Regions from separate parts of the Rhodopseudomonas sp. NSM genome, predicted to be linked through region 1. Evidence: predicted binding sites of a transcription regulator. Region 1 holds the regulator's gene; each other region holds the start of a gene.
What was found. The regulator PhoB, encoded in region 1, activates phosphate uptake and scavenging genes when phosphate is short. The targets are predictions, from matches to a motif close to TGTCATNNANCTGTCAT.
Positions count from the first base shown of each region.

Region 2: ugpB (sn-glycerol-3-phosphate ABC transporter substrate-binding protein UgpB) is a predicted target of PhoB. The motif match lies at 2,410-2,426, and genes of this name have one in related genera.
Region 3: phnF (phosphonate metabolism transcriptional regulator PhnF) is a predicted target of PhoB. The motif match lies at 2,174-2,190, and genes of this name have one in related genera.

Region 1 is NZ_JBQTCH010000011.1:7,465-11,631, reverse strand. Features, by position in the region: gene pstA (phosphate ABC transporter permease PstA) at 1-350, shown strand, start outside; gene pstB (phosphate ABC transporter ATP-binding protein PstB) at 347-1,171, shown strand; gene phoU (phosphate signaling complex protein PhoU) at 1,197-1,913, shown strand; gene phoB (phosphate regulon transcriptional regulator PhoB) at 1,975-2,676, shown strand; gene ACTZWT_RS22600 (GcrA family cell cycle regulator) at 3,223-3,732, opposite strand.
Region 2 is NZ_JBQTCH010000006.1:346,201-350,367, reverse strand. Features, by position in the region: gene ugpA (sn-glycerol-3-phosphate ABC transporter permease UgpA) at 1-541, opposite strand, end outside; gene ACTZWT_RS17450 (endonuclease domain-containing protein) at 544-939, opposite strand; gene ugpB (sn-glycerol-3-phosphate ABC transporter substrate-binding protein UgpB) at 1,026-2,354, opposite strand; gene ACTZWT_RS17440 (CaiB/BaiF CoA transferase family protein) at 2,608-3,813, opposite strand; gene ACTZWT_RS17435 (GIY-YIG nuclease family protein) at 3,810-4,091, opposite strand.
Region 3 is NZ_JBQTCH010000001.1:770,774-774,940, forward strand. Features, by position in the region: gene phnE (phosphonate ABC transporter, permease protein PhnE) at 1-359, shown strand, start outside; gene phnE (phosphonate ABC transporter, permease protein PhnE) at 356-1,222, shown strand; gene phnF (phosphonate metabolism transcriptional regulator PhnF) at 1,396-2,124, opposite strand; gene phnG (phosphonate C-P lyase system protein PhnG) at 2,250-2,708, shown strand; gene phnH (phosphonate C-P lyase system protein PhnH) at 2,711-3,319, shown strand; gene ACTZWT_RS03495 (carbon-phosphorus lyase complex subunit PhnI) at 3,319-4,167, shown strand, end outside.

The sequences.
Region 1 (4,167 bases):
GCTCGCTGCGCGAGGCCGCCGCCGCGCTCGGCCTGCCGCGCTCGCTGGTGATCAAGCGGATCTCCTACCGCGCCGCCCGCGCCGGCCTCATCACCGGCGTGCTGCTGGCGACCGCGCGGGTCGCCGGCGAAACCGCGCCGCTGCTGTTCACCGCGCTCAGCAACCAGTTCTTCAGCCTCGATCTGTCCAAGACGATGGCCAACCTGCCGGTCACCATCAACAACTTCGTGCAGAGCCCCTACGAGTACTGGAAACAACTGGCCTGGACCGGAGCCCTGATCATCACCCTCACCGTGCTTGCCCTGAACATTGGCGCGCGCATTCTCGGCGCCGAGAGGACCCCGAAATGACCGACATCTCCATTGCGACCAGCCTTCCGGCCGGACCGGCTCCCGGGGCGATCGAGTTGCCCGACGGCCCCGCGAAGGTCACCGTGCGCGATCTGAACTTCTATTACGGCGACAACCGCGCGCTGAAGGACATCAACCTCAATCTCGCCGCCAACCGCGTCACCGCCTTCATCGGCCCGTCCGGCTGCGGCAAATCCACCCTGCTGCGGGTGTTCAACCGGATGTACGACCTCTACCCCGGCCAGCGTGCCGAGGGACAGGTGATGCTCGATGGCCACAACGTCCTCGATGCGAAGCTCGACCTCAATCTGCTGCGGGCGCGGGTCGGCATGGTGTTCCAGAAGCCGACGCCGTTTCCGATGACGATCTACGAGAACATCGCCTTCGGCATCCGGCTGTACGAGAAGATCTCGAAGTCGGAGATGGACGGCCGGGTCGAGAAGGCGCTGCGCGGCGGCGCGCTGTGGAACGAGGTCAAGGACAAGCTCAGCGCCTCGGGGCTCAGCCTGTCCGGCGGCCAGCAGCAGCGTCTGTGCATCGCCCGCACCATCGCGGTGCGGCCGGAAGTCATCCTGTTCGACGAGCCGTGCTCGGCGCTCGACCCGATCTCGACCGCGAAGATCGAGGAACTGATCGACGAATTGAAGGAAGACTACACCATCGCCATCGTCACCCACAACATGCAGCAGGCGGCGCGCGTCTCGGAATCGACCGCCTTCATGTATCTCGGCGAACTGATCGAGTTCGGTCCGACCAACAAGATCTTCACCTCGCCGAACGACCGGCGCACCCAGGACTACATCACCGGCCGGTTCGGCTGACGCGCCACGCGCGAGGAGAATGGACATGGGCTTCGAACACACCACCAAGGCGTTCGACGGCGACCTGCAGGAACTGACGCGGATGGTCGCGGAGATGGGCGGGCTGGCCGAACGCCAGATCGTCGATTCGGTCGATGCACTGGTCCGGCGCGACGTCGCGCTCGGCGCCCGCGTCGTCACCGCCGATGCCGAGATCGACCAGATGCAGCGCGTCATCGAGGAGCACGCCGTGCTGACGATCGCGCGGCGGCAGCCGATGGCGGTCGACCTGCGCGAGATCGTCGGCGCGATGCGCGTCGCCACCGATCTCGAGCGGATCGGCGATTTGTCGAAGAACATCGGCAAGCGGGTCAACGCGATCGACAGCGATTTCCATCCGCTGAAGCTGATCCGCGGCCTCGAACACATGACCGATCTGGTGCAGTCGCAGGTCAAGGCGGTGCTCGACGCCTACACCGCGCACGACCTGCCGGCGGCGATGGTGGTGTGGAACGGCGACGAGGAAGTCGACGCGATCTGCACCTCGCTGTTCCGCGAACTCCTGACCTACATGATGGAAGATCCGCGCAACATCTCGTTCTGCATTCACCTGATGTTCTGCGCCAAGAACATCGAGCGGATCGGCGATCATGCCACCAACATCGCCGAGACCGTGTTCTACATGGTCGAGGGCCAGCAGATTCTGGACAAGCGACCGAAGGGCGACGTGACCACCTTCGCCAACGCGACGCCGGGCAACTGACGCGTATCAGCGGGGCGCAGATCGCGCCCCGGATCCGCTCGACTGAAGACGAGGACGATACATGGGTGCGCGCATTCTGGTGGTCGAAGACGAGGAAGCGCTGACCACGCTGCTGCGGTACAATCTCGAATCCGACGGTTACGACGTCGAAACCGTCGCCCGTGGCGACGACGCCGATACGCGCATGAAGGAGCGGCTGCCGGATCTGGTGGTGCTGGACTGGATGCTGCCCGGCCTGTCCGGCATCGAGCTGTGCCGCCGGCTGCGGGCGCGGACCGACACCAAGCAGTTGCCGATCATCATGCTGACCGCGCGCGGCGAGGAGAGCGAGCGCGTCCGCGGCCTCGCCACCGGCGCCGACGACTACATCGTCAAGCCGTTCTCGGTGCCGGAGCTGCTGGCGCGGGTCAAGGGCCTGTTGCGCCGCGCCGCGCCGGAGCGGCTCGCCACCGTGCTGACCTATGGCGACCTCGAGCTCGACCGCGACAAGCGCCGCGTCGCGCGCTCGGGCCGGCCGATCGATCTCGGCCCGACCGAATATCGCCTGCTCGAATTCTTCCTCGAACATCCCGGCCGGGTGTTCAGCCGCGAGCAGCTGCTCGACGGCGTCTGGGGCCGCGACATCTACATCGACGAGCGCACCGTCGACGTCCATATCGGGCGCCTGCGCAAGCTGCTCAATCCCGGCCGCGAGCAGGACCCGATCCGCACCGTGCGCGGCGCCGGCTACGCGCTCGACGACCGCTTCGCCAAGGTGGAGTAGTTTGCCCACCCTACGGCTCGGCTGATCCTGCGCCGGCTCGGCCGCACATCTCAGCTGTCATCCTCCGCGAAGGCGGAGGATCCAGTATTCCCAGGCGCTGCTGAGTGATAACGACGCGCCCTGCGGCGCTGGCAACTCCATCACAGCCGCCCTGCGATACTGGGTCGCCCGGTCGAGCCGGGCGATGACGGGCTGTTGTACCTCGGGCGCTGCGGCTACGCGCGGCGAGCTGTTAGCAACCTGTAGGGTGGGCAAAGCGCAGCGTGCCCACCATCAGCTCGTCAGGTGATCCGCGGGGGAACGTCGCTCCGCGACTTCGCCCACCCTGCGGCTACTAAGCGCCGCTGACGGCTTCGTCTGCAACTGTCCCGACGATCGTCATCCTCCGCGAAAGCGGAGGATCCAGTATTGCAGAGTGGTGGTGATAAGTGCTGACGCTCGGGGTTACTGGGTCTCCCGGTCGAGCCGGGCGAAGACCGTCGGGAGCGGCGAGCCCGGCGAGGACGGCGCTGCGCGGCGGCGGCAATGCTCCGCGCAGAGGAGCGATTACCGCGTCGGCTTCGACTGCTGGCGGCGGCGGTCGCCGACCGGCTGGTAGGCGATCCGCGAATGATGCGAGCAATAGGGCAGGCCGGGCAGCGACTTGCCGCCGCAGAAGAAAAACTCCGGGCTCGACGGATCGCCGACCGGCCAGTGGCAGGTGGCCTCGTTGAGCTCCAGCAGCGACAGCCGTTGGTTCATCGGCACCACATTGTCGAAGGCGACCGGATCGGGCTCGGCCTCGACTTCGAACACATGCGCCAGCGCGGTATTGCCGCGCGCCACCGGCCGCGTCACCCGCATCATGTGCTGGGCGGGGCGCGCCTTGCGCGGCCGCGGCGCCGCCGAGGACGGGCTCTTGGCCCGGCCCGACAGGCCGAGGCGGTGAACCTTGCCGATCACGGCGTTGCGCGTCACATTGCCGAGCTCCGCGGCAATTTGACTCGCCGACAGTCCGCCTTCCCAGAGTTTCTTCAATTGCTCGACGCGCTCGTCGGTCCAGGTCAATGCCGTCATCGTCTCAATCCCTTCCTGCCGCGCGGTACTGGTCCAGCGCCGAGCCGCGGCTGCGAGGTCGTCAATTGTCCTGCCGTCAGAATCCCTTAGCCCTCGCCGGACGGCCGGTGCCGTCCGGGCGTTTCGCCCCGACCGAGAACTCGTAAAGGATTACAAACTGCGCACGACATGTCGTGCCTGACGAGGAAAACGCTACAATATGGCGTGACTCACGCGCAAGAGTCAGACCTGGTGCGTCCACACCTTCTCTCTCGGGTGAGTCTTGAACGTCACAGCGGCGAGCTTGCGGCAAACTCCGGGAACCCTGGCCGAAGCCGCGGTTGACAGGCACTTCAGCACACCTAGAATGACTACACGTGCCGCCTGGAAAGGCGGCACGTTTCGTTTCCGGGGTACTTTCGTTTCCGGGGCATGCCGGGCCCGCGACCGCAGTGA
Region 2 (4,167 bases), on a different contig from region 1:
GCAGGCCGGCGAGGAAGAACAGGAAATTGTAGGAGATCTGCTTCCATGCCGCGGCGAGAATGATCAGCGTCGCGGCCTGGTTGCCGTCGAGCAGCGGGTTCCAGTCGACGCCGAGCGCGCGCAGGCCGTGGGCGATGACGCCGAGCGACGGGTTGAGCATGAAAATCCACAGCACGCCGACCACCGGCGGCGCCACCGCATAGGGCCAGATCAGCAGCGTGCGATAGAACATCGAGCCGCGCAGCGGCCGGTCCGCCATCACCGCCAGCAGCAGCGCCAGCGACAGTGACGACACCGCGATCAGAACCGAAAACAGGAAGGTGCGCAGGATCGCGCTGAAGTAATCCGGGTCGCTGAGCAGTTCCTGATAGTTCTCGAACCAGACGAAAGTGGTCGACAGCCCGAACGCATCCTGCAGCAGGAACGACTGCACCACCGCCTGCAGGGCCGGCCAATAGAAGAACACCAGCACCACCGCGAGCTGCGGCAGCACCAGCCAATAGGGCAGGAATTTCGACCGGAAGACGGATTGCTTCTGCATGATCAGCTCCCCTCCCCCCGCTCTTGCGGCGGGGAGGGGTCGGGGGTGGGGGGAGCCGCGCGCACGGCGTCTACGATGGTCTGCATCACGCCGTCGATGTTCTGGAGGACATCGTTATTCCAGAAACGCAATACGCGATAGCCCGCCGCCTCGAGATAGTCCGTTCGAACGACATCGGCGGCCGATCCGTCGTGTTGGCCGCCGTCGATTTCGATGACGAGGCGGAGCGCATGGCAGGCGAAATCCGCGTAATAGGGGCCGATCGTCGCTTGCCGGCGGAAATGAGCCTCGCCGAACGCGGGGCGACGCAGTCGTTGCCACAGCTTTCGTTCGGCGTCCGTCGGGTTTTGACGGAGGCTCCGCGCTCGGTGGATCCGCTGGTCGACTGTGCGCGCCATCAGCGTTCGTGCCTGGGGCACCCCCCACCCCCGACCCCTCCCCGCCGCAAGGGCGGGGGGAGGGGAGATCGCGGGCGATGGAGTGCTTACTTCACCGCGGTCTTTTCGAACTGCCGCAGCATCACGTTGCCGCGGGTGACGGCGGCGTCGAGGGCTTCCTTGGCGGTCTTCTTGCCGGCGAGCGCCTGCTCGATTTCCTCGGCCCAGACGTCGCGCAGCTGCACCATGTTGCCGAGCCGCAGGCCGCGGGAATTCTCGGTCGGCTGCTTGTTGGTCAGTTCCTTGATCGGGGTCTCGAGATAGGGCTGGTCCTTGTAGAAGCCCTCGGCCTTGGCCTTCTCGTAGGCGGCCTTGGTGATCGGCAGATAGCCCGACGCCTTGTGCACCGCGACCTGACGATCGGTGTCGGACAGGAAGGCGAGGAACTTGGCGACGCCCTTGTATTCGTCCGGCGTTTTGCCGCCCATCACCCACAGCGAGGCGCCGCCGATGATCGAATTCTGCGGCGCTCCTTCGACGTCCGGATAGTAGGGCATCGGCGCATTGGTCCAGTTGAACTTGGCCTGCGACTTGACGTTGCCGAAGAAGCCCGACGAGGTCAGGAAGATCGGGCACTCGCCGGAGGTGAAGCGGCCCTCGCCGGTGTTGGTGCGGCCGGAATAGTCGAAGGTCTTGTCCTTCTGCAGCTCGACCAGTTTTTCGAGGTGCTTGACCTGCAGCGGGCCGTTGAATTCGAGTTTGGTGTCGAAGCCGTCGAGGCCGTTGGCCTTGCTGGCCAGCGGCACATTGTGCCAGGCCGAGAGCTGCTCGAGATTGACCCAGGTCACCCAGGCGGTGGAGAAGCCGCAGGTGGCGTAGCCGGCCGCCTTCAGCTTCTTGGCATCCTCGAACACCTGCGGCCAGGTCTTCGGGACTTCGGCGATGTCGGCCTTCTTGAGCGCGTCGAGATTGACCCACATCACCGTCGACGACGAGTTGAACGGGAACGACAGCATCTCGCCCTTGGAGGTCGAGTAGTAGCCGGTGATCGCCGGCAGGTAGGCGTTCGGGTCGAACGGCTCGCCGGTCTCCTGCATCAGCTTGTAGACCGGCTTCACCGCACCGGTCGCTGCCATCATGGTGGCGGTGCCGACCTCGAACACCTGCATGATGTGCGGCGCGTTGCCGGCGCGGAACGCCGCGATACCGGCGTTCATGGTGTCGGCGTAGCTGCCCTTGTAGGTCGGGACGACCTTGTAGTCGCTTTGCGCGGCGTTGAATTCGTTGGCGAGCTTGACCACGACCTCGTTGTTGCCGCCAGTCATCGCGTGCCACCACTGGATCTCGGTCGCCGCCTGCGCCGGCGCGGCGATCGCGAGCGTTGTGGCGATCGTCGTCGCCAGCGCAGCGGTCAGAGCTTTCAAACGGAATGCCATCGAGAACCTCCCAGTTCAGCCGTCATCTTCGTGTGGCGCGCGTTAGCAGCGCTGGATGACAAACACATGACCGTATACAGCGGCCAGACCGTAGGGGGAAAGCGGTCAGCCTACCAAACAAGAATAAAGACTGATGCGGGGACGGCGGGTGCGGCGCACTGCATTGCAGCGCACCGGATTACAGCACACGGGGTCCAGCCCCATCAGCCTGCGCGGCGAAACCGCGGGCGCCGCAGCGCCCGCAGCTCGGGGATCAGCGCTTGCGTTCCGGCCCGCTGACGATGCCGTCGGCCACGAGCTTCGAGACCTCGTCCGGCGTGTAGCCGAACTCGCCCAGAACGTCGCCGGCGTGCTGGCTGAAGGTCGGCGGAATGTGGCGCAGGCTAGCCTTGGTGCGGTCGAACCGGATCGGCGAGGCGATGCCCTTGTACCAGTCCTTCTCGATGATATCGCCGCGGGCCTTGACGTGCTCGCTGGCCAGCGCCTTGTCGATCGCCTGCACCGGCCCGGCCGGCAGGCCGGCGGCGAGCAGCTTGCGGCACAGCGGCTCTGCGTCGTGCTGGGTCAGAATCGCCTCCAGCTCCGCGCGCAGCGCCAGGCGATTTTCGACGCGGTCGCGGTTGCGGGCGAAGCGCGGATCGGTTCCGAGCTCCGGCCTGCCGAGTTCGCGGCACAGCTTGCGGAAGGTGCCGTCATTGCCGACGCCCATGAAGATGTTGCCGTCCCGTGCCGCGAACACCGAATACGGATAGAGATTCGGATGCTCGTTGCCGGTGCGCGCCGGCGGCTTGCCGTGAATGAAGAAGTTGGCGGCGTGCGGATGCATGATCGCCAGCCCGGTCTCGAACAGCGTCGCCTCGACGAACTGCCCGAGCCCCGATTTCTGCCGCTCCAGCAGCGCCATCAGGATGCCGGTGCAGGCGTAGAGCCCGGTCGCCATGTCGACCAATGCGACGCCGATGCGGGTCGGGCCGCTGTCCGGCGTGCCGGTCGATTCCATCAGCCCGACCATCGACTGGATGATGGCGTCGTAGCCGGGGTGGCCGCCATGCGGACCGTCGCCGCCGAAGCCCGAGATCCGGCAATGCACGAGCTGCGGAAATTTCGCCCGCAGCACCTCGTTGCCGATGCCCCATTTGTCGAGCGTGCCCGGCTTGAAGTTCTCGATCATGACGTCGGCGTCTTCGAGCATCTTCATCAGCACAATGCGGCCGCCCTCGGAGGCGAGGTCGAGGCCGATCGAGCGCTTGTTGCGGTTGGTGCCGATGAAATACGCCGCGTCGTCGTCGTGGAACGGCGGGCCCCAGTCGCGGGTCTCGTCGCCGGCCGGCGGCTCGACCTTGATGACGTCGGCGCCGTGATCGGCGAGAATCTGGGTGCAATACGGGCCGCCGAGCACGCGCGACAGATCGATCACGCGCAAACCGGCAATGGCGCCGGGCATCAGGGGAGAAGTCATGAGGGCTTTCTTATTGAAGCTTTGATGCAAGACGGAGGACAGAGCCGCTTGTTGGCAAATGCTCTGCCCGAATGGGACTTCAGATAGTGTTCGAACTCCAGAGCTTTGAACTTATCGGGAAAGGCACAATACCAGCACAGTTCCCAAGGCATGAACTTCGAGGTGTGTGGCGACCTTCCGGTATTGTGATCCTTGATCCGCATTTTTAGATCGGCGGTCGCACCCGTGTAAACCTGATCGGGATGGCTGAGGCTGCGGATGATGTAGACGTACCACATTCCCCACCTCCGCAAAGATCGCGCAAGTTTCGAGCGGCGCCGCCCGCTTCGATGGCTCCCAGAGGGAGGCTAGCGA
Region 3 (4,167 bases), on a different contig from region 1:
CCGGGGCGCTCGGTAAATTGTTCGCCGAAGTCGTCGAAAATATCGACGACGAACCGATCGACGGCGTCGTCGCCTCGGGCGGCAACTGGGTGGAGATGGTGCGCTTTGCGGTGGTGCCGCAGGTGCTGTCGAATTTCGTCAGTTACGCCTTGCTGCGCTTCGAGATCAACGTCCGCGGCGCTGCCGTAATGGGTTTCGTCGGCGCCGGCGGCATCGGGCAGGACCTGATCGAGGCGGTCCGCAAATTCTACTACACCGACGTCAGCGCCATCTTGATGCTGATCATCATCGCAGTGATGACGATCGATTACGGCACAGAGGCGGTCCGTCATCGTCTGATCGGGCGGGAAAGCCGATGACCGACACGCGCAGGGCGCTGAATTTCGACGATCAGGCCGAAATCGTCCGTCGCTTTCCGGATCAGTTCGGGATCGACTGGTGGCGGCGCGGCCGAGTGATCGGCGGTCTCGCCGTAATGGCGGCGCTGTTCGTGTTCGGGCTGATCAGGCTCGAGATTCCGTTCGACCGTCTGATCAGCGGCTCGATCCGGCTGGTCGAATTCACCGGGATGATGCTGCCGCCCGATCCCGGCTCCTGGGCGCAGGCGAAGATCTATCTGAACGCGATGGGCGAAACCATCGCGATCGCCTTCCTCGGCACGCTCGGCGGCGCGGTGCTGGCATTTCCCGTTTCGTTTCTGGCCGCGCGCAACGTCGTCGGCAGCCGCGTGCTGCAACTCGTCACCCGACGCGGGCTCGACACGGTGCGCGGCGTCGACACGCTGATCTGGGCACTGATCTGGGTCGGCGTCGTCGGTCTCGGCCCGTTCGCCGGCATTCTCGCGGTGATGTGCAGCGATTTCGGCACCTTCGGCAAATTGTTTTCCGAAGCTTTCGAAACCGCCGACAAGCGATCGATCGAAGGCGTCAAGGCGACCGGTGGATCGCACGTCCACAGCATCCGCTTTGGTCTGCTGCCGCAGGTGATCCCGATCCTCGCCAGCCAGGTGCTGTACTATTTCGAATCCAACACGCGCTCGGCCACCATCATCGGCATCGTCGGCGCCGGCGGCATCGGCTTGCAGCTCGCCGAGCAGATCCGCGTCCTGGAGTGGCAGAAAGTGTCGTTCCTGATCATGCTGATCATGATCGCGGTGGCGGCGATCGACTGGCTGTCCGGCAAGCTGCGCTTCGCGATCATCGGTCGCCGCGCAGTCGTGTGACGGCAGTCGCCATTCCTCCTTTTTCTTCCGCCATTTCGGACGTCATCCTCCGCGAATGCGGAGGATCCAGTATTCCGCGGCATCGCAAATGATGCGCCGACTCGCTGGAATACTGGCTCGCCCGCTTTCGCGGGCGATGACGATTGTGGGCGGTGCGAAGCGACGGAACGGAGCTACTCCGTCTCGACCACGAACTGGACCCGTTCCGCGGCGAAGCGGGAGCGGATCGCCAGCAGCGGGCGCCCCTCGCCGTCGACGTCCAGCGCCTCGACGATCAGCACCGGACGGCCGATCCCAAGATCGAGCCGCGCCGCATCGCCGGCGTCGGCAATCGCCGCGGTGATCCGGGTCGAGGCGCGGCGATAGTCGCAGACACCGTACTGCGCCAGCACCTTGGTCATCGAGCCGAAGCGGCGATACAAGGTTTCGGCCTCCGGGAAGCGCTCGGCCGAGCACCAGGTGGTTCCGACGCAGATCGGCGCGCGGTCGGCGAGCCGCAGCCCCTCGATGCGGATGAGCGGCGCGCCCGCCGCAAGGTCGAGCTGCCGCGCCAGATCCTTGGTCGCCGCTTCACGGCTCGCCGCCAGCAATCGACCGCGCGGCTCGTGGCCGCCGGCGCCGACGATTTCGGAGAACCGCGTCCGCGAGCGCAGCGGATAGGCGATCCGCGAGGTCTCGACATAGGTGCCGCTGCCGCGTTCGGCGCGGACCAGCCCCCGTTCGGCGAGCGCCGCCAGCGCGCGACGGACGGTGTGGCGATTGACGCGATGCGCCTGCGCGATTTCGACCTCTCCGGGCAGCTTCTCGCCTGCCGCGTAGTGGCCGTCAGCGATCCCGCGCTCGATCGAATCGGCCACCTTGCGCCACAGCGCGACGCCCGAATCCGGTTCTAGAGTCGTCATCCATCCACATCCGTTCGATCGTCGTCCCGGCCGCGCGATTTCGTCGCGCCGTCATCAAAAAGTCATGGCGCGGCTTTATCAAGTTGTCTATTATCACAGACAACTTGATGCGGGCTAGAGTCAAGATGACGACATCCTTCGAATCCGGTCCCCAGACCCGGCAGGCGGCGATGGCCGTGCTGGTTCATGCCGAGGCGGAGCAGATTGCGGCGCGGCTGTCGGGGTTGGAACTGCCTGCGAACGAGACGCTGCGCGAGCCGGAGAACGGCCTGGTGATGGTCCGCGGCCGGGTCGGCGGCGACGGCGCCGCCTTCAATCTCGGCGAAGCGACCGTGACGCGGGCGGCGGTGCGGCTCGACAGCGGCGAATGCGGCTTCGGCTACACGCTCGGCCGCGACCGCGACAAGGCGCGGCTGATCGCGCTGTGCGACGCGCTGATCCAGCGCCGCGACTATGCCGCGACAATCGAGACTAAGGTGCTGGCCCCGCTGCGAGCCGAGCAGGCAGCGGCGCGGCAGCGCAAGGCCGAACAGACTGCGGCGACCAAGGTCGATTTTTATACTCTTGTGCGAGGCGAGGGTTGATGATGATCGAAACGGTCGAATTGTCCGCAGGCTTCGCCGACAAAGTTACATCGGCGCAGGCGACGTTCCGCGCGGTGATGCAGGCGATGGCGCGGCCGGGCACGCTGCAGCGGCTCGATGCCGAACTCGGTCACGTGCCGGCGCCGCTGACGCCGGCGACCGCAGCGATCGCGCTGACGCTGTTCGATCATGATACGCCGCTGTGGCTCGACGCCACGGCGAACACGCCCGCCGTGATGCAATGGCTGAGGTTTCACACGTCCGCGCCGATCGTCGAAGCGCCCGAAGCCGCTGTGTTCGCGCTGATTGCCGCGCCTGAAACAATGCCGGCTCTCGATCGCTTCGCGCTCGGCAGCAACGACTATCCGGATCGCTCGACCACGCTGGTCCTGCAGCTCGAGAGTCTGGAGGAAGGCGCGGCGTTCGAGCTGAGCGGCCCCGGCATCCGCGGGATGGCGGCCCTGTGTGCGCCGCTGCCGGAAGGCCTCGTGTCACAGCACGAAGCCAACCACGCGCTGTTTCCGCGCGGCGTCGATCTGATCCTGGTCGCCAGCGACACGATCGTCGCGATCCCGCGCACCACGCGGCTCGTCGCCAAGGGAGGCTACTGATGTATGTCGCCGTCAAGGGTGGCGAGCGCGCCATCGACAACGCCCACCGGCTGCTGGCGCACGAGCGCCGCGGCGACCGCGCCGTGCCTGAACTGACGCTGTCGCAAATCTCCGAACAGCTCGCGCTCGGCGTCGATCGGGTGATGGTCGAAGGCTCGCTGTACGACCGCGAACTGGCGGCGCTGGCGATCAAGCAGGCGCGCGGCGATCTGATCGAGGCGATCTTCCTGCTGCGCGCCTTCCGCGCGACGCTGCCGCGGTTCGGCGCCACCGAAGCGCTCGACACCGGCGCGATGCAGGTGCGGCGGCGGGTGTCCTCGACCTTCAAGGACATTCCCGGCGGGCAGATCCTCGGGCCGACCTTCGACTACACCCACCGGCTGCTCGACCCGCAACTCGCCGCAGGCGGCGAGCCTGACCATCCGGCGAGTGCGGAGATGTCAAACGAAGCGATGCCACGGGTCACCGATATCCTCGGCCGCGACGGGCTGATCGAACCCTCGCCCGTGCCGGACGCCGATGCACCGGTCGGCGACCTCACCCGCGAGCCGCTGAACTTTCCGGCCGACCGCGATCTGCGGCTGCAAAATCTGGCGCGCGGCGACGAGGGCTTTCTGCTCGCGCTCGGCTACTCGACCCAGCGCGGCTACGGCCGGACGCATCCGTTCGCCGGCGAAATCCGCTTCGGCGAGGTCGAGCTGGAGTTCGTCGCCGAAGACGTCGGCTTCGCGGTGCCGCTCGGCAGCATCGCGCTGACCGAATGCCAGATGGTCAATCAGTTCAAGGGCTCGGCCACAGAGCCGCCCTGCTTCACCCGCGGCTACGGCCTCGCCTTTGGCCAGAGCGAG